DNA from 3 places in the Pseudomonas sp. RGM 3321 genome. Region 1 is predicted to be linked to each of the others. Evidence: predicted binding sites of a transcription regulator. Region 1 holds the regulator's gene; each other region holds the start of a gene.
The links. The regulator FliA, encoded in region 1, starts transcription of late flagellar genes. The targets are predictions, from matches to a motif close to CTAAAGTTTNNNNNNNNNNNGCCGNTAA.
Positions count from the first base shown of each region.

Region 2: the regulator FliA is predicted to act here: its motif matches at 4,665-4,692, upstream of RGM3321_RS16240 (methyl-accepting chemotaxis protein).
Region 3: the regulator FliA is predicted to act here: its motif matches at 5,035-5,062, upstream of RGM3321_RS11100 (methyl-accepting chemotaxis protein).

Region 1 covers NZ_JALHBH010000095.1:45,381-51,691, reverse strand. The annotation lists gene RGM3321_RS05975 (chemotaxis protein CheA) at 1-1,380, opposite strand, end outside; gene RGM3321_RS05970 (protein phosphatase CheZ) at 1,414-2,199, opposite strand; gene RGM3321_RS05965 (chemotaxis response regulator CheY) at 2,219-2,593, opposite strand; gene fliA (RNA polymerase sigma factor FliA) at 2,846-3,586, opposite strand; gene fleN (flagellar synthesis regulator FleN) at 3,583-4,416, opposite strand; gene flhF (flagellar biosynthesis protein FlhF) at 4,532-5,860, opposite strand; gene flhA (flagellar biosynthesis protein FlhA) at 5,872-6,311, opposite strand, start outside.
Region 2 covers NZ_JALHBH010000112.1:124,021-130,331, forward strand. The annotation lists gene RGM3321_RS16220 (ATP-binding protein) at 1-319, opposite strand, end outside; gene RGM3321_RS16225 (ATPase domain-containing protein) at 309-1,808, opposite strand; gene RGM3321_RS16230 (hypothetical protein) at 2,109-2,372, shown strand; gene RGM3321_RS16235 (methyl-accepting chemotaxis protein) at 2,524-4,404, opposite strand; gene RGM3321_RS16240 (methyl-accepting chemotaxis protein) at 4,780-6,311, shown strand, end outside.
Region 3 covers NZ_JALHBH010000105.1:63,587-69,897, reverse strand. The annotation lists gene RGM3321_RS11115 (ABC transporter permease) at 1-563, opposite strand, end outside; gene RGM3321_RS11110 (sugar ABC transporter ATP-binding protein) at 550-2,121, opposite strand; gene RGM3321_RS11105 (sugar ABC transporter substrate-binding protein) at 2,137-3,141, opposite strand; gene RGM3321_RS11100 (methyl-accepting chemotaxis protein) at 3,358-4,986, opposite strand; gene RGM3321_RS11095 (VirK family protein) at 5,196-5,624, shown strand; gene RGM3321_RS11090 (DUF3237 family protein) at 5,939-6,311, opposite strand, start outside.

The DNA of each region.
Region 1 (6,311 bases):
GATCTCTTTCTTGAGCTGGCGAGCCAGGTCACGAACCAGACGCGGGAAGCGGCCAAAGACTTTCTTGATTGGCTGCATGCGGGTTTTCATCACCGCAGTCTGCAGGTCGGCGGTGACCACATCCAGGTTGGAAACCGCCTTGGACATGGCTTCATCGCCGCTGTTGAGACCCAGACGAACCAGGCGGTTACGTACCAGCACCAGCTCGCCGACCATGTTCATGATCTCGTCCAGTCGGGCGGTATCCACACGAACCGTGGTTTCGGCTTCAGTCGCAACCGGCTTTTCACCGGTGGGCGCAGGAGCACGTGCAGGCGCTGGAGCAGGCTTGGCGGGCTCAACCTTCGCAGCAGGCGCAGGCGCCGCAGCGGGCTTGGCAGCCGGTGGCGGAGCAGCAGCTACGGCGGCTGCCGGAGCAGGTGCCTTGGCAACGACCGCATCAGGCTTGAACTTGCCTTTACCATGCAGTTCGTCGAGCAGATTTTCGAATTCGTGATCGGTAATTTCGTCCGATGCCGCTGCAGCAGAAGGTGCCTTGGCAGCAACGGCCACAGGTGCAGCAGCAGCCGGAGCGGCTATGGCGCCGTCAAACGAGCCTTTGCCATGCAGTTGATCAAGCAAGGCTTCGAATTCGTCGTCGGTGATTTCATCGCCGGCAGGCGCTCCACGACTGCTCTGTGCCGCAGGCGCAGGGGCTGGAGCGGCTACTGCATCGGCCGCAAACTTGCCCTTGCCATGCAACTGATCAAGCAGGGATTCAAATTCCTGATCGGTAATTTCATCGCCAGCTGGCGCGACCGCAGGTGCCGAAGCCGGTGCCGCTGCTGGTGCCGCAGACACCGGACTTGCGCCGTGCAGCGAATCGAGCAGCTGCTCGAACTCATCATCGGTGATGTCATCGCCGGCCGCTTGCTCGGCAACCGCAACCGGAGCGGCGGCTTCAACCACCGGCTCGGGCTCAGGTTCGGGCGCTGCGACTTCGTCGGCAGATTGTGGCTCGGCCAATCGCGACAGCGCAGCCAGCAGCTCTGGCGTCGCCGCAGTTACGTCAGTCCGTTCACGTACCTGACCGAACATGCTGTTGACGGTGTCCAGAGCTTCCAGGACCACATCCATCAGTTCGGAATCAACGCGACGTTCACCCTTGCGAAGGATGTCGAACACGTTTTCGGCGATGTGGCAGCACTCCACCAGCTCATGGAGCTGGAGGAAGCCGGCGCCCCCTTTTACAGTGTGAAAACCGCGAAAAATTGCATTGAGCAGATCAGCATCATCCGGTCGGCTTTCCAGCTCGACCAATTGCTCTGACAACTGCTCCAGAATTTCGCCGGCCTCTACCAGAAAATCCTGAAGGATTTCTTCATCGGCGCCGAAGCTCATGGGGTGCTCCCTAAAATTAACCGTCAACAGATCTTAGAAGCCGAGGCTCGATAGCAGATCGTCTACATCATCCTGTCCGGATACGACGTCTTCACGTTTATCGGCATGAATCTGCGGACCTTCACCCTTGGCGAGATGTTTTTTAGGATCTTTTTCAGCAAGGATGGATTGTTCGTCATGTTCGATGCCGGCGAAGCGATCGACATGGCTGGCCATGAGCACCAGCTTGAGCAAATTACCCTCTACTTCGGTCACCAGTTGCGTGACGCGCTTGATCACCTGACCGGTGAGGTCCTGGTAATCCTGAGCAAGCAAAATATCGTTGAGATGCCCGGAAACCCTATCGGCCTCCTGCTCGGTACGCGTCAGAAAACCATCGACGCGCTTGGCCAGTTCACGAAACTCTTCGGCACCGATTTCGCGACGCATGAAGCGTCCCCAGTCTTCGCTCAACGCCTTGGCGTCGGAACTCAGACCATTCATGAGCGGCGTGCTTTCCTCGACCAGATCCATCGTACGGTTGGCCGCGTTCTCGGTCAGCCTGACGACGTAGGACAGACGCTCGGTCGCGTCCGTGATCTGCGACACCTCTTCGGCCTGAGGCATATGCGGATCAATGTGGAAATTGACGATTGCACTGTGCAGCTCACGAGTCAGCTTGCCCACTTCCTGATAAAGGCCGCGGTCGCGTGTCTGGTTGAGTTCATGGATCAGCTGCACAGCGTCACCGAAGCGGCCCTTTTCAAGGCTGGTGACGAGTTCCTGCGCGTGTCTCTTTAAGGTCGACTCAAAGTCGGCCATTGAATCATTGTTATCCATAGCGCCCTCGCGGCATGCATCAGCTATTGACGCGTTCAAAGATCTTTTCGATCTTCTCTTTCAGCGCTTGAGCCGTGAACGGCTTGACTACATAACCGTTCACCCCGGCCTGGGCAGCTTCAATGATCTGCTCACGCTTCGCTTCGGCAGTAACCATCAGTACAGGAAGGCTCTTGAGACGCTCGTCCGCACGGACCTGACGCAACAAGTCGATACCGGTCATGCCAGGCATGTTCCAGTCCGTCACCAGAAAGTCAAAGGCACCGCTGTGCAGCATCGGCAATGCGGTCAGACCGTCATCCGCTTCAGATGTGTTGGTAAACCCCAGATCACGCAACAGATTCTTGATGATCCGCCGCATCGTTGAGAAGTCATCAACGATGAGGATTTTCATGTTCTTGTCCAATTCGACCTCCAAGCAGTCTTTAACGCGTTCAGCACCTGAACACGCTGTTCACTCAATACTGGCACAGCACACCCCCAGCTATACGAAACGACGACGGGCTTGGCACAACGACAGTCAAGACTGCGACTAAAGCCCATCGAGACATTGCCCGACAGGCCCTTGCCTGGTCTATCCTGCTACCACGTAACGCTTTGCACAGCCGGCATGCAGACAACGCACGACAAACGTCGCGCACTGCCGTCAACGCGCTCGCCACTCCCCCAAACGCCCCCGCAAACGAGCTGCGCACTGGCTGTGTAACTGACTGACCCGAGATTCGCTGACCCCAAGAACCTCTCCGATTTCCTTGAGGTTCAGCTCTTCGTCGTAGTACAGCGCCAACACCAGACGCTCACGCTCTGGCAAATTAGCAATTGCATCGGCCAACGCTGCCTGGAAGCGCTCGTCTTCCAGGTCGCGCGACGGCTCAAGCGAACCGCTTGCGCCATCCTCATGCAGCCCTTCGTGATCGCCGTCCTGAAGCAGGTCGTCGAAACTGAAGAGGCGGCTGCCCAAGGTGTCATTCAAAATCCCGTAATAATCATCAAGACTCAACTGGAGTTCGGCCGCAACCTCGTGATCTTTAGCGTCACGGCCGGTTTTAGCTTCAATTGCACGAATTGCGTCACTGACCATTCGGGTATTGCGGTGCACTGAGCGTGGTGCCCAGTCGCCCTTGCGCACTTCGTCCAGCATCGCACCACGAATGCGAATGCCGGCGTAGGTCTCGAAACTCGCACCTTTGGTTGAATCATATTTGGTGGAGACTTCAAGCAGACCGATCATGCCGGCCTGGATCAGATCCTCGACCTGCACGCTGGCCGGCAAGCGCGCCAGCAGATGATAAGCGATACGCTTGACCAATGGCGCATAACGCTCGATCAACTCGTATTGCGAATTACGGGAAGCCTTGCTGTACATCTGGTAGCCGCTCGCAGTCATTGCACAGGCCCTGCACTGGTCTGGTGAACGAGTCGCTCAACGAAGAACTCGAGATGACCCCGCGGATTGGCTGGCAACGGCCAGGTGTCAACCTTCTGGGCAATGGCCTTGAACGCCAGCGCACATTTGGATCGCGGGAATGCTTCGTAGACGGCGCGCTGTTTCTGTACGGCCTTGCGCACGCACTCGTCGTACGGCACGGCACCTACATACTGCAGCGCGACATCAAGAAAACGGTCCGTCACTTTGGTGAGTTTGGCGAACAGATTGCGCCCTTCCTGCGGGCTCTGCGCCATGTTGGCCAGCACCCGGAAGCGGTTCATGCCATAGTCGCGGTTGAGCAGTTTGATCAGGGCGTAGGCATCGGTGATCGACGTGGGCTCGTCGCACACCACCAGCAACACTTCCTGAGCGGCGCGCACGAAGCTGACCACCGATTCGCCGATACCGGCAGCCGTGTCAATCACCAGCACATCAAGGTTGTCGCCAATCTCGCTGAACGCCTGGATCAGACCCGCATGCTGGGCCGGGGACAGATGCACCATGCTCTGGGTGCCAGAGGCGGCAGGCACGATACGCACCCCACCCGGCCCCTGCAACAGGACGTCGCGCAACTCGCAACGGCCCTCTATCACATCGGCAAGTGTACGTTTAGGCGTCAGCCCAAGCAGAACGTCGACATTGGCCAGACCCAGATCGGCGTCCAGCAGCATGACGCGACGGCCAAGCTCGGCAAGGGCCAGTGAAAGATTCACTGACACGTTAGTCTTACCGACGCCACCTTTGCCACCGGTCACCGCGATAACCTGTACGGGATGCATGCTGCCCATGTTATTTCTTTACCTTGTCTTGCGTAGACCGAAACCACATCGAGGGCTGCACGTTCGCAAATGAACACCACATGGCAGACCGTTGACGCAGGGACATTCCAATAATATCCATCACTTAACCCACTCTCTTGCCAGGGGTGTGATAGAGGTCAGCAAACATATCAGCCATTGCTTCCTCGCTCGGCTCATCCTGCATCTGCACACTCACCGCACGGCTCACCAGTTGATGACGACGCGGGGTGTGCAGGTCGTCAGGAATACGAGGTCCGTCCGTGAGGTAGGCCACAGGTAATTCATGACTGATCGCCAGGCTCAGGACTTCGCCCAGGCTGGCTGTTTCATCAAGCTTGGTCAGAATGCATCCGGCCAGGCCACAACGTTTGTAACTGTGATAGGCAGCGGTCAGTACCTGCTTCTGGCTGGTGGTCGCCAGTACCAGGTAGTTACGCGACTTGATGCCACGCCCTGCCAGGCTTTCCAGTTGCATGCGCAGCGCAGGATCGCTGGCTTGCAGCCCGGCGGTGTCGATCAGCACAACGCGCTTGCGCAGCAGCGGCTCCAGTGCCTGAACCAGCGACTGGCCAGGATCGACATGGGTGACCGGCACGTTGAGGATGCGCCCAAGGGTCTTGAGCTGCTCCTGTGCGCCGATGCGGAAACTGTCCATGCTCACCAGTGCGATATTCTGCGGACCGTACTTCAACACGTAACGTGCCGCCAGTTTGGCCAGCGTGGTGGTCTTGCCCATACCGGCAGGCCCGACCATGGCGATGACGCCACCCTCTTCGAGCGGCTCGATGTCCGGCACGGCAATCATGCGCGCCAAATGGGCCAGCAGCATGCGCCAGGCCTGACGAGGCTCGTCAATCTCCGGGATCATCGACAGCAGATCGCGCGACAGCGGGCCGGACAAACCGACACGTTGCAGGCGGCGCCACAGATTGGCCTGCTGCGGACGACTGCCCTGCAACTGGTTCCAGGCCAGGGAGCCAAGCTGAACTTCCAGCAGCTCGCGCAGGCCGTTCAATTCGGAGCGCATCGAATCATAGGCGCGCTGGCCGACAGCAGGCTCTGCGGGCGCAGGCGGCGTGTACGCGAATGGGCGCGGCGGCTCTTCAAGCGTCGGCTCGATGTGCGTATCGACAGCGCTGACCGGTTTGCCGGAAAACAGCTGAAGATTGATCGAAGCGTCGCTGTCGCTGCGGTTGTTCAATTCAGCCTGAGCGGAGACGATGCGCGACTGGGTCTTGCGCAGCTCGTCTTCAAGCTCCATGTTCGGCACACGCGGTGCCAGGGCGGACAGCTTGTAATCCAGAGCGGCAGTCAGCTCTACGCCACCGGCAATGCGCCGGTTACCGATGATGGCCGCCTCGGCGCCCAGCTCATCGCGAACCAGTTTCATGGCTTGACGCATATCGGCGGCGAAAAATCGCTTAACTTGCATGACTCACTACCTCAGCCGTTCGGCCCGACAGTCGCTACGATGGTTACTTGCTTGTTGTCCGGAATTTCCTGATACGCCAGAACATGCATGTTCGGTACAGCCAATCGTCCAAATCGTGACAGCATCGCCCGGACAGGCCCTGCTACCAGAAGAATTACCGGCACCCCTTGCATCTCCTGACGCTGGGCGGCCTCAATCAACGAACGCTGGAGCTTCTCAGCCATGCTTGGCTCAAGAAGAACGCCTTCTTCCTGACCCTGACCAGCCTTCTGCAAACTATTGAGCAATATCTGTTCCAACCTTGGTTCCAGAGTGATAACAGGCAGCTCCGGCTCAACACCTACGATGCTTTGGACGATTGCGCGGCTCAGACCTACCCGCACGGCAGCCACCAAAGCGGCGGTATCTTGACTCTTGCCGACGTTATTGGCGATAGCTTCTGCAATGCTGC
Region 2 (6,311 bases), on a different contig from region 1:
TTGGCAGCCTGCGCCTGGCCATCTCGGTGTCTCGCCCAGAAAGCCCTTTATTCGACGCGAGCAAGATGACAGGAATCTCCGACCATCCCGGTTGCAGGTCCAAAGCGTTTCCGAAACTCAGCACATCCCCGGAAAGGCTTTCTTCCGTGAGTATCACCAGGCCGGTGCTTTCACCCAGGGCAATTGAAAGCGAGGTCAGGTCGTGGTGAGCTTGAACGGGGTAAATATCGCCAAGCAGTTTACCGAGGCTGATTGCATCGCCCTTGAACGGCGCCACAACCATCAGGGTCTTGCGTTCAGATAATTGTTCAGTCGCCACGCTTTCGCTCTTCCATCAGCGGAAGGTTGGCACCGAAATACTCTGGAGTACCCGTCAAGACGCCGCGAAAATCGACTAATGGTGCACCGACACGAATACCCTTGGAGTCAATCCGGAGTTCGCGAATCGCGTCCTCATGGGCTCCGGTGCGGTGTTTCAGAACAGAGATGGCTTTGCGCAGACGCCCTTGCGCCTCGAAGAAGCGAATGAGGATGACAGAGTCCGCGACATAGGAAATATTCAGGTTGGTTGACATCGACCCTACCAGACCATGCTGAGGGTTGATCAAGAAAGTAACGACACCCAGTTGGCTCAGGTATGAAAGCAACTCGTGCATCTGCAAGATCAGTTGCTGTTCCTGCGGCATCGCCGCCATGTAGCCGTTAAGGCTATCAACAACGATCATGGTACTGCCGCGCTCTTCGACCTCTGTGCGAACCCGCCACGCAAATTCCCCAGGAGAAATCTCGGCAGGATCGATTTGTTGAATGATCAACTGACCGCTCGATACGTGGCGACTTAACTCCATGCCCATGCTGTCCGCCCGGGAGATCAAAGTAGCGATGCGCTCATCGAATTCGTAGATGGTGCATTTTTCACCTCGTGCGCAGGCTGCCGCCAGATAGGCAAGGGTTACGGTGGTCTTTCCAGAGCCAGCAGGCCCTGTGACCAAGGTACTTGTTCCCCTGAGCGGGCCACCGACCAACAAGTCATCCAGTTCCTTCACACCGCTAGGCACAGGCTCCGCTTTGAATGGGACATGGTGAGTGGCCGCAATCAACCTCGGATACACCTCCAACCCGCCTCTGCGAATAGTGAAGTCGTGAAAGCCTGCGACGAAATCAACGCCTCGTAGTTTTTGCACCTGAAGTCGTCTGCGGGCAGCACCGAAATCCAGCGTCAGCCTCTCAAGCGTGATCACACCGTGGCATAAGCTGTGAAGATGGTTATCTCGTTCACCTGTAGAACTCGTGAGATCGTCCACAAGCAAGACCGTGATATCCCGACCTGCAAAATATTGCTTGAGCGCCAACACCTGGCGACGATAGCGCAGAGGATCCTGAGCCAGAAGCCGCATCTCGGAAAGGCTGTCGAAGACTAGCCGCCTGGGCTGAAGCTTATCGACTCGCTGCTGAATAAGCTTGATGGTATCGCCCAGCTCCGCCTCCCACGGATGCAGGATAGACTGCTCGTACTCATCGCCCAGCACTTCCTCCGTTGAGGAAAACTCGAACAAATCAATGCCGTCTAATGACCAGCCATGTGAGTGAGCGACGCTTTCAAGCTCTTCGCTGGTTTCTGAAAGCGTGATGTACAAGACAGACTCGCCGGCCTTGACCCCATCGAGCAAGAACTGGAGACCCAGCGTCGTCTTGCCTGCTCCAGGTGTGCCCTCAAGTAAATAAAGCCTGTTGTTCGGCAGACCACCTTTAAGGATCGAGTCAAATCCGGCATTGCCAGTTGAGACAATCGGGCGAGGTAGGGTCATTTTAGCCTCAAGGAATAATGTGAGAGCACGTGCAGGCTCTGCAGTATGGGGCTCCCCTCAAAGCTGCGCCATTGGCAGATGAGCCTTTTTCAAAATAAATTGAACTTTAAGTGAAAAAAGATTACGTCAATTAAAATCGCTAGCATTTCGTGAAGATGCAATGACGCTATATTCCGCAGTTTATTCGCACTGTCGGTGCTTAAGCTGGGAGGCTGAATCAGCGCCTTCAACGTCGTCTGCCTGGTCTATACTAGAAAATGATGGCTCATGAAGGGCCAGCCTTTTTACAAGGAGCAAAGCATGCGCAAACTCGTACTCTCAATGACTGCCGCTCTCTTCCTCGCTGGCGCTGTGGCGCCCGCGGCCTTTGCGGAGAGTGAGCTGGAAAAGGGCGTCCGACACGATAACCGTGAGCTGGACAAGGGTGTTGATCATGACGCCAAAGAAGTGGACAAGGGCGTAAAGCACGATGCTGACGAGGTCGACAAAGGTGCAAAGCATGATGACAAGGAACGTCACAAGGCTGACAAGCACGTCGATAAAGAGGTTAAAAAAGATCTGTGAAAAAAAGCCTGCCACTGAGCAGGCTTTTAGAGTCGGACGATGTGGGACGGTTCAGCGAACCCGCTAAAAACTCACACTATCGCTTGCAGATTACCTGCCGCAAAAGCCGGACCCCACATAAAGGGTCCGGCCTCTGTCACTGGATGTACGGTCAGATCTTGAAGCTGTCGACCAGTTGTTTCAAACGACCTGCTTGTTGCGAAAGCGCAGCACAATCCTTGAGGGTTTCATTAAGATTGGCCACACCTTGCTGGTTAAGCGTATTGATCTGATTGATATCGATGTTGAGTGTTTCCACAACCGCGGTCTGCTCTTCCGTGGCCGCGGCAACCGACTGGTTCATGCCATCGATATCGCCGATTCGACGCGTTACATCGCGCAGACGACTGCCCGCCTGATTGGCAACTTCAACACTTTCCTGACTCGACACCTGGCTTTCGTTCATGTTGAGCACGGCATGCTGAGACCCTGTCTGCAGGCCGCCGATCATCTTGTGAATTTCATCGGCCGATGTCTGCGTGCGATGCGCAAGGTTGCGCACTTCGTCGGCCACCACGGCAAAACCACGTCCGGCTTCACCCGCGCGGGCCGCTTCGATGGCAGCGTTGAGCGCCAGCAGGTTGGTTTGCTGTGAGATGCCTTTAATCACATCCAGAATGTGGCCGATATTGTCGGTACTGGCATTGAGTTGCTCGATCTGCGTGCACGAATCACTGATCTTGGCCGACAGCGTGCTCATGGCGTTGATCGTTTTTTCAACCACCACCTGACCGTCTTCAGCCTGGGTTCGGGCCTCACTGGCCTGAATCGAAGCGTCCGATGCATTGCGGGCTATCTCCTGGGTGGCGGCACCCAGCTCGTTGATCGCGGCAGCCACGCTGTTGGTTCGGGCACTCTGTTCGTCGAAGCCGACGATTGAAGAGTTGGAGGAATTGACCACCCGCCGCGACAGGTCATGCACCTGCAGCGTTGCGGAAGAGACTTCCGCGATGGACGCATGCACGCGCTCCACGAACTGATTGAACGAGCCACCCAGCTCGGCGAACTCGTCCTTGCCCTGAATGCTTAGACGACGGGTCAGATCACCCTCGCCCTGGGCGATGTCCTGCATCGCACGACCCATGTCGGTCAGCGGCCGCATCAGCGCACGGATCAGCAGGCTCAACAGCAAGGCAATTACGGCCACCGCAATCAGTACGGCGACCATCGCCGAGCTGCGGAACTGGCTCAACGGTGCATAGGCCTTGTCTTTGTCGATCGACAGACCGATGTACCAGTCGGCCGAAGGCAGCCCGGTGATCGGGGTAAACGACAGCAGCCTGTGCTGGCCGTTGAGCGTGACCTCACGCAAGCGTGCATCCAGGCTGATAGTCTGCCCAGGGTAAATGTCCTTGAGGTTTTTCATCACCTGGTCCTTGTCGGGGCTGACGATGACCTGCCCGTCCCCGCTGACCAGGAAGGCATAACCGAGCCCGCCGAACTCGACCGAGTTGATGATTTTGACCAGCGTGTCCAGGCTCAGATCACCACCGACCACGCCGGTTATCTGGCCTGCGCTCTTGACCGGGCTGGCGATAGTCACCACCAGGCCGCCCACGGAAGCCAGGTAAGGCGCGCTGAGAATGGTTTTGCCGGCGTCGACTGTGGATTTGTACCAGGGCCGCTGCCGCGGATCGTAACCCGCCGGCATATCGACATTGGGCCGCTGGGTGAACGCGCCCTTGCTGTCACCGACGTAGGTGAATTGAAAGGTCGACACCAGTGAGGACTGCGACACCAGCCCGCTCAGATCGGAATTGATCCCTTGGAAGGCCACGTTCTGGGTGAGATTTTCCAGCACCAGAATGCGTCCGCTCAGCCAGTTCTGCACACTGCTGGCCGTCAGTTGACCCGCCTGGCCCACTGAGGATTCGAGGTTCTGATTGATGCTGGTACGTTGCAGGTAGTCGTTGTACAGGGTGAACAAGGCAAAGGCCAATACCACAACCCCGGCCGCAGCCAGCAGAATTTTATGACGAAACTTCAAGTTCATAAAAAGGCATCTCAATGGGACGGAAAGAAGGCTCGGATGCCCGCGCAACTTGTGGCATGGAAATGTCATGCCCTGCACACGCAATGAACCCACAACGGATAAGGTTTCTACAGTCGCGAGCATAGACAATATATTGTCGTTGCTCTGGAAAGCGGCGCTCTATTTCAATGATTTCAACGGTTCCTTATAACGGCGCGCGACAACAATTGATAGGCCCTGAACACGTCTTTCAAGCGACGTGAAACTTTCTCTTTTTTTTATTTCAGCTTGGCCACCCCCTGCCGATAGTGTCTGTATACCTTGCCCTGCCCCTGACCTGTACGCCATGCCTCTCAGGGGCCCTACTGCTTTAAATGGCTGTTGTTGGAGAATTCAATGAGTAGCTGGTTTGCAAATATCAGCGTCAATATGAAACTGGCCCTCGGGTTCGGTCTTGTACTTGTTTTTACTGCAATTCTTGCACTGACTGGCTGGACCAGCATGAGCGGGCTGATCAATCGCAGCAACTGGATGAGTGACATTACTTCACTCAATGCACAATTGACCAAACTTCGGGTAACACGCCTGCAGTACATGGTGGCCGACGGCGACGAGAAGGTCGCCGAAACCGTCCAGTCCTCACTGGACAGCTTCAAGGCGTACCAGGAGAAACTGCTGACCTCGTTCAAAAGCCCCGAAAACGTGAAAATGCTCGAGCAGCTGGCAGGGGTGATCGCTGACTACCAGAAATCCCTGAACAACATGCGCAGTGGCTACAAGGCCAGCACGACAGCGCGTGATGAACTGACCACGCATGCCGTCAAAAGCCTTGAGGTGTTCGAGCAGCTTCAGGCTGAAGTCAAAGACATGGACCCGGCTGACGCCAACCGATTCGAGCAATACCGGATCGTCACCGATGCAAAGGATGACTTGAGACTCGCACGCTATGAGGTGCGCGGTTACACCACCAATGCCACCCCCGAAACAGAACAGGCAGCCGTCTCGAAACTGGATGCGGCCATCAAGGATCTCGATGCGCTGAAAGCGAGCTTCAGCGGTACCCAGGCCGATCAGCTCAGGCAGTTGGAAAGCTCGCTGACGGCCTACCGAACGACTCTGCAAAACTTCAAGGTTGCCACGGGCAACATTGTCCAGGCACGCAAGGAGATGACCACCCAAGGGCAGGACATCGTCAAGATCAGCGAAGCCATGTATCAGTTGCAACTGGATCGCCGCGATCAGGAAAGCGCACAGGCTCGCACCACGCAAATCACCTGCACCCTGTTGGCGATCATCCTGGGCATCATTGCCGCCGTCGTCATCACCCGGCAGATTACTCGTCCCTTGCAGGAAACCCTGGCAGTGGTCGACCGCATTGCGTCCGGCGACCTGACCCAGACCCTGACAGTCACCCGCCGCGACGAACTGGGTGTTCTTCAACAAGGCATCCAGCGTATGGGCACCACCTTGCGCGAGCTGATAGGGGGCATTCGCGACAGCGTTGTGCAGATCGCCAGCGCCGCCGAAGAGCTGTCGGCGGTCACCGAACAGACCAGCGCCGGCGTAAACAGCCAGAAAGTCGAAACCGACCAGGTGGCGACCGCCATGCATGAGATGTCGGCAACAGTTGCGGAAGTGGCCCGAAACGCCGAACAGGCTTCGCAGGCAGCGTCCAACGCCGACCGCGAAGCGCGCGACGGTGACAAGGTCGTGGGCGAAGCGATTGTGCAGATCGAGCGTCTGGCCAACGAAGTGGGTCGCTCGGCCGATGCCATGAACCAGCTGGAGCAGGAAAGCGACAAGATCGGCAAGGTCATGGACGTCATCAAGGCTGTGGCCGAACAAACCAACCTGCTGGCCCTCAACGCGGCCATCGAAGCGGCCCGCGCCGGGGAAGCCGGACGTGGTTTTGCCGTAGTTGCCGACGA
Region 3 (6,311 bases), on a different contig from region 1:
AGCAACACCCACGCCAGCGCCGGAATGCCCAGCCAGACGCCGGAAGCCAGACTGTCCAGCAGCGCGGAATCGGTAGCCAGCACGGTGTTCTGGGTCAGCACGAGCTCCAGACCTGCAATCAAATTCATGCTCGCAAGCGTCGCCAGCAACGGCGGCAAACGTAAAAAAACCACTGCCAGACCATTGAGCGCGCCAACCAGCAGACCACAGCCAAGCGTCAAACCAATCGCCTGCCAAGCCTCTAAACCGGCGTTGTTCAGGCTGCTGTAAACGGCTGCGCATAGACCGAGATTGGCGGCCAGCGACAGGTCCAGCCCGCCGCTGACAACGTTAGAGCCCCCGCCGATGACCACACATGTCAGGCCCAGCGCCAATATGCCCAGCACGGCTGACTGGGCGAACACGTTGCTGATGTTGCCGATGCTGAGAAAGTTGGGCGCGCTGACCGCAAAGCCCAGCAGTATCGCCAGAAATACCAGTAACGAACCGCGCTGTGCCAGCCGCACCAGCCAGCGTTGCGATGGATCGCCGGCCTGAATGACTGACGTTTCAAGCGAGGACATGGCGAGTCTCCTGAAGGGTGTTTTTGCCATCATGACGGCCTTCACTGGCCCCGGTGGCACAGGCCAGCAACTGATCACTGTCGGTGCTCGACGAATCGAATTCGCCCGCAATACGCCCCCTGTGCAGCACCACAATGCGCTGGGTGATGCCGATCAGTTCCGGCAGGTCCGACGACAGCACCAACACTGCTGCGCCGCCTTCGGCAAGCCGGGCAATCAGCCGGTAGATTTCCACCTTGGCACCAATGTCGACCCCCACACTGGGCTCATCCAGCAGGTACAACGTCGAGTGCCGACTCAGCCACTTGGCCAGGGCGACCTTTTGCTGGTTGCCACCACTGAGCAATTGAACCGCCGCATCATGGCCTGAGGTCTTGATCGCCAGTTCACCGATCAGGCGCTGGCTTTCCCTTGCCTGCGCAGCACCGTCGAGCAACCCCCAGCGGCTGAAGCGCCCGAGGCTGGCCAGGGTAATATTCTCCAGCACCGAAAGCGCTGGTGCCACGCCATGCGTGCGGCGCTCTTCGGGGACCAGTGCGATACCGTTGCGCACCGCATCCCGTGGGGATTTCAGGCGCAACGGCTGACCATTCAACAGCACATCGCCGCGATCCGGCTTGAGCAGCCCGAACAGGCTCTTGAGCAGTTCCTTGGCACCCGAGCCGACCAACCCGGTCAGGCCCACTACTTCGCCACTTCGTACGCTCAGGTCAATGCCGTCGTAAAAGCGCCCTGCTCCCAGCCCGTTCAACTGAAGCACTGGCGGGCCGGGCTGCGTCTGCGCCTGGAAATATTGCTCACCCACGTCACGATTGACCATCAGCCGGGCGATCTGCGCGGTGCCGACATGCGCGGGATCAACCACCGCCACGTCGCGTCCATTGCGCAGCACGGTGACCTGATCACATAACGACTCGATTTCCTGCAAGTAGTGAGAGATGTACACAATGGTCAGCCCGTCATCGCGCAAACGCCGGACAATTGCCAGCAACCGGTCAACCTCCTGCTTGACCAGTGACACACTCGGCTCGTCGAACACCAGCACCCGCGGTTTGGCCAACAGTGCGCGAGTGATCTGCAATATCTGTCGTTGTGCGCTGTCCAGATCGCGTACCAGCGCCCCGCTCGGCAGGCGCATGGCAAAATAATCATCCAGCAACCGGGCCGCTTCGCGCTCCTGAGCACCCCGGTCGACAAACAGACCGCGTTTGATTTCCTGCCCGAAAAACAGTGCCTCACCGACGCTGAAGCTGCCCGGCAGCAAGCGCTCCTGATGAATGAAATGCACGCCCGCGGATTCAATCTGGCGCGGAGTAAAGCTGTCGAACTGCTGGCCATGAATGCTCAAGCTGCCCGCATCGGCGCGATGAATACCGGCGAGCACCTTGATCAGGGTTGACTTGCCTGCGCCGTTTTCGCCAACCAGCCCATGAATGGTTCCGGCCTCGACCCGCAGGTTGACCCCATCCAGTGCCTGAGTGGCACCAAAGCGCTTACTGATGCCCTTCAAGTGCAAGGCCGCCTGCGCCGTCGTAACGTCTGCAATCGCTGCTCTCATGGTCGATCTCCTGCGTCAGTTATCACCCCTGAGCTCCTGCACTTGCGGCAGGTTGGCGGCCGTGGTCAGCAAGGTCGGCACCTGAGTCTCTTTGGGCAGGTCGCGTTGCCCGGCCAGATAGCGAGCGACGTTCTGCACTGCGGTCTTGCCGATCAGCGCTGGCTGCTGCGCAACCACGGCACCAATCGGTGAGTCCTCACGGCGCATCAGCTCAAGTACTTCCGGCGTGCCGTCAACGCCATAGGTCTTGATTTCAGTTCTTCCGGCGTCGATCAGCGCCTTGCTGGCGCCAAGCTGGGGAATGTCCCAGGCCGCCCAGATCGCCGAAACACTGCCTTTGGGGTACTTGTTAAGCAGTGCCGAGACTTGCGAGTAAGCGTCCTGAACCGTGTTGGGAATGACGTCGCGCAACTCCGGCTCGATGATTTTCAGTTCCGGATGATCCTTGATCGCCAGCTTGAGCTGGTCGTAACGAATGGCGCACACCGGCACACCATAAAAGCCGTTGAACACCAGCACGTTGCCCTTGCCACCCGCGTCTTTGATCAGTTGCCCGGCCAGTGCCTTGCCGGTGGCAATGTTGTCCGAGGTGGTGTTGTTGAGGCTGTATTGCGAAGGTGCATCGATGGTGAACAGTGGAATCCCCGCCTTGCTGATGCGCTTGAGCCAAGGGTCGATAACGCTAAGGGTGCCCAGGGTCTGAATCACCGCGTCGGGCTTTTGCGTGACCACGGTCTGCAGTTGATTGACCAGGTTCTTGTCGTTGCGACCTGCATCAAGCGTTATAGGCGTGCCGCCCAGGCGCTTGACCTCATCCACCTGCGCCTGAAACGCCTTGATATCGAAGTAGTGACTGGTGCCGGTCATGCTGATAGCGATGCGTTTGCCCGCCAGCGAAGGTACATCGCTGTCATCGGCATGTGCCGTCGCGACAAGGCTGGTGGCCAACAGGGTCAGCGCCAGGGCGCGCCCTAATGCATGCAGGCGGGTTGGCTGGTAAATCGGGACGGCATCAGGCATTCGGGTGGCTCCGCTGGCTCAGGAAAACAATCCTGATCAGCAGTGCACAGGTCATGCCCAAAGCCCTGCGGTTGCGCTGGCAACGGCGCAGAGCCTGGCTTTCAGGCTATTGCGCCAAATTGCGTTTACGCTGATAGCCGACGCTTCAGGCCCAAGACGGCGAACACATTGTCGATTCGCTGTTGTCCGGGCAACAGCACGTTCATGCTTGACTGCTCAGCTAAGCTTGAACTGCCTCAGGGTGGTGGTCAGATCACTCGCCAGTTCGGCCAGCGACTGGCTGGCACTGCCGGTCTGACCGGTGCGCACTGCCGACTGCGCCGACAAGTCTCGGATTCGAACCAGGTTGCGATCCACTTCGCGCGCGACCAGCGCCTGCTCCTCAGAAGCGCTGGCGATCACCGTATTTCGCTCATCGATAACCATGACCGAACTGGCGATACTGGCCAGCACGGCGTTGGCCGACTCAGCCTGCTGTTTGGTGCGTTGGGCCTGTTCGGTACTGACTTCAAGCGCCACCAGCGTGCTCTTGGTGCCCTGCTGGATGTGCCCGATCATGGTTTCGATCTCGCGGGTGGACTCACTGGTGCGATGAGCCAGCGCGCGCACCTCGTCCGCAACCACGGCAAAACCCCGCCCGGCATCGCCCGCCCGTGCCGCCTCAATGGCAGCATTGAGCGCCAGCAGGTTGGTTTGCTCGGAGACTGCGCGAATAACATCCAGCACCTTGGTGATATCCAGCGTGCGGGTTGCCAGCGCTTGTGCCTCTACCGACGCGGTGCCGACATTGTGGGTCAGTTCGAGGATTGATTTGACGGTCTGATTGAGTTCGTCCTGACCCTGGCGGGCAGACACCGACGAGGCTCTGGATTCTTCCGAGGTGGTCACAGCATTTCGCGCCACTTCGTCGACCGCCTGGCTCATCTCGGTAACGGCGGTCGCGGCCATTTCTATCTCGCTGTTCTGCACCACAAGGTCGGCGTTGCTGTTGACCATCAGCGCACTCATTTGCTCTGTGGCCGAGGCAAGCTGGTGTGCGGCATCGCCGACCTGGGTCAGGGTCTGGCTCAGATTGCCACGCATGCGTTCCATCGATTGCAGCAACAAGGCCGCTTCATCAACGCCATCACGGTCGACACGGGTAGGACGCAGATCCCCCGCGGCAATGGTTTCCGAGGTCAAAAGTGCCTGACTGATCGGTACTGCCAGACTTTTCGTCAGACGCCAGGCAAGCAGCACGGTAAGCAGCACCGTCACCAGCATGACTACCTGAGTGACGATAAGAGCATTGTCGTAAACCGACGAGGCGGCGGCACTGGACTCGGCTTCAGAGTCATCGTTGATCTTTTCCAGCTTGCCCAGTGATGCTTCGATACTTTCCGCCATGACCCTCATCTCGCCCCAGACCATCTGCCGCGCGGCCTCTGCCTGGTTTTCATTGATGAGTTTGTAAACCTGCTCGGCGCGTTCGGTATACCCCTGATAGGCACTTGTCAGCCCATTGATGAGCGCGCGCTCGTCATCCTCGGTAATAACCGGGCTGTAGGCCTCGATGGCTTTTTGAAAGCGGGCTTTCTTGTCGAGGAACTCTGTGTGGGCCTGCGCAACTTGCGCAACATCACGCGTGGACAGCATTTTCGCCACGGTGGTGCGGGTTTTCTCGAAGGCAAGCGCGATATCGTCACCCAGCGCAATTCCGGGAAGGGAGTCATTTTCGATTTCAAGCGACTGCTCGCGAATGCTATGCAATTGCTGAAGGCTGAAAATGCCAAGCCCTACGACAAGCACGACCATCAACGCAAAGCAGGCGGAGGTCCGCGCGGCTATTTTCAGCTGTCTCAGCATGTTCAATCCCCTTCCCGTGGCTGACGAATAAAATTAGCACCGTCATCTCTATCGGCAGATCGGGAAAAAGGATGAAGAACCTTGAGTCAGAGCCGTGCCACTGCTATTCAGGGCCCACTTCAAGGAAACCTTATGGTAGGTTTCGCGACGCTCGATAATCACGAGACGACAGGTCTTCTCAACCTTCAGACTGACTTACTGGAGTTGCCATGAAACATTATTACGCCGCCGCATTACTTGCCCTTGCACTGCCAGGTGCAGCTCACGCAGGCGACGCGCTGGTCAGCTACCCCGCTATCATCCAGGCGTTGAATACCGGAGAGTCGGTCGCTGTGGCGATTGACCTGGGGCAATGCAAGTCCTCGGTCGCGGGTGCAGAGCCGTCCAAAACCAAAGGCGGCAAACGCATCGATGCCTACCGCATCACCCCCGACGGCACCCTCGCGTTCTCGGACAGCCACTTCACCCTGGATCGCGATAACAAGCCCATCGAGCAGTTCATTCGCTACCAGATACGCTCCAATGGCAGTGCCGTGTTCAGCATGACGACACTGAGTGTTCCCGGCTATCAGCAGGTCGGCAATCCGGTGAGTTATGAATGCGCGATCGGCAAAGGGCTGAGCTTTTTTGCCAGCTAGTAACGGTCACGCCACAACCAAATGAACCAGACAGATATCCGGCGTGGGCGACAGGCCGTCCTCACGCCCTTGAAAGTAACGCTCGAACTGCTTGTTGATATACAACATGTCGAGTACTTCAAACCCGACTGATAACGTGAGAATGGTTGAACCCAACCGGCACGCAAGCCGCAATGTCAGGCTGACCCGTCTCTGGTCATATACATAACCAGCAAAAATAATTAAATTTCATAACGCTGACCCACCAAGTTTAAACGGCAAGGCTTATACGCGTGAGACTTGCTTTCACATCCACCCGTTCCTTTGACGGATCTTCATATCTCGTTAACCTGATAAATACTGACACGCATGCTATCATCCCCGGCTTTTATATTTACTCTGCCGACGTACAGGTTTCTCTGCAAGTAATCATGAGCGCCGGAAGGAACGCTGAACTGCTTGCTGCACGTGCACCGACAACGCGATTCGGCGAATGGCGCGCGGTCCGCTTCATCGAAGGCCACGAGCCCTTCTCCGACGACATCTATCTTTATTCCGTCGTCAGTCAGCAAGGTGTAGTACAGGCTGAATCGTGCAAGGTTGTCATCCTGAGGCACGAGAAAAAGGCTGCCTCCCGGAAGAACCTGCCCCTGCAATCGATCGCCGTTGAATTCGCCTCCCAGTACCTCACCGCTGCTGCGCTTCCCC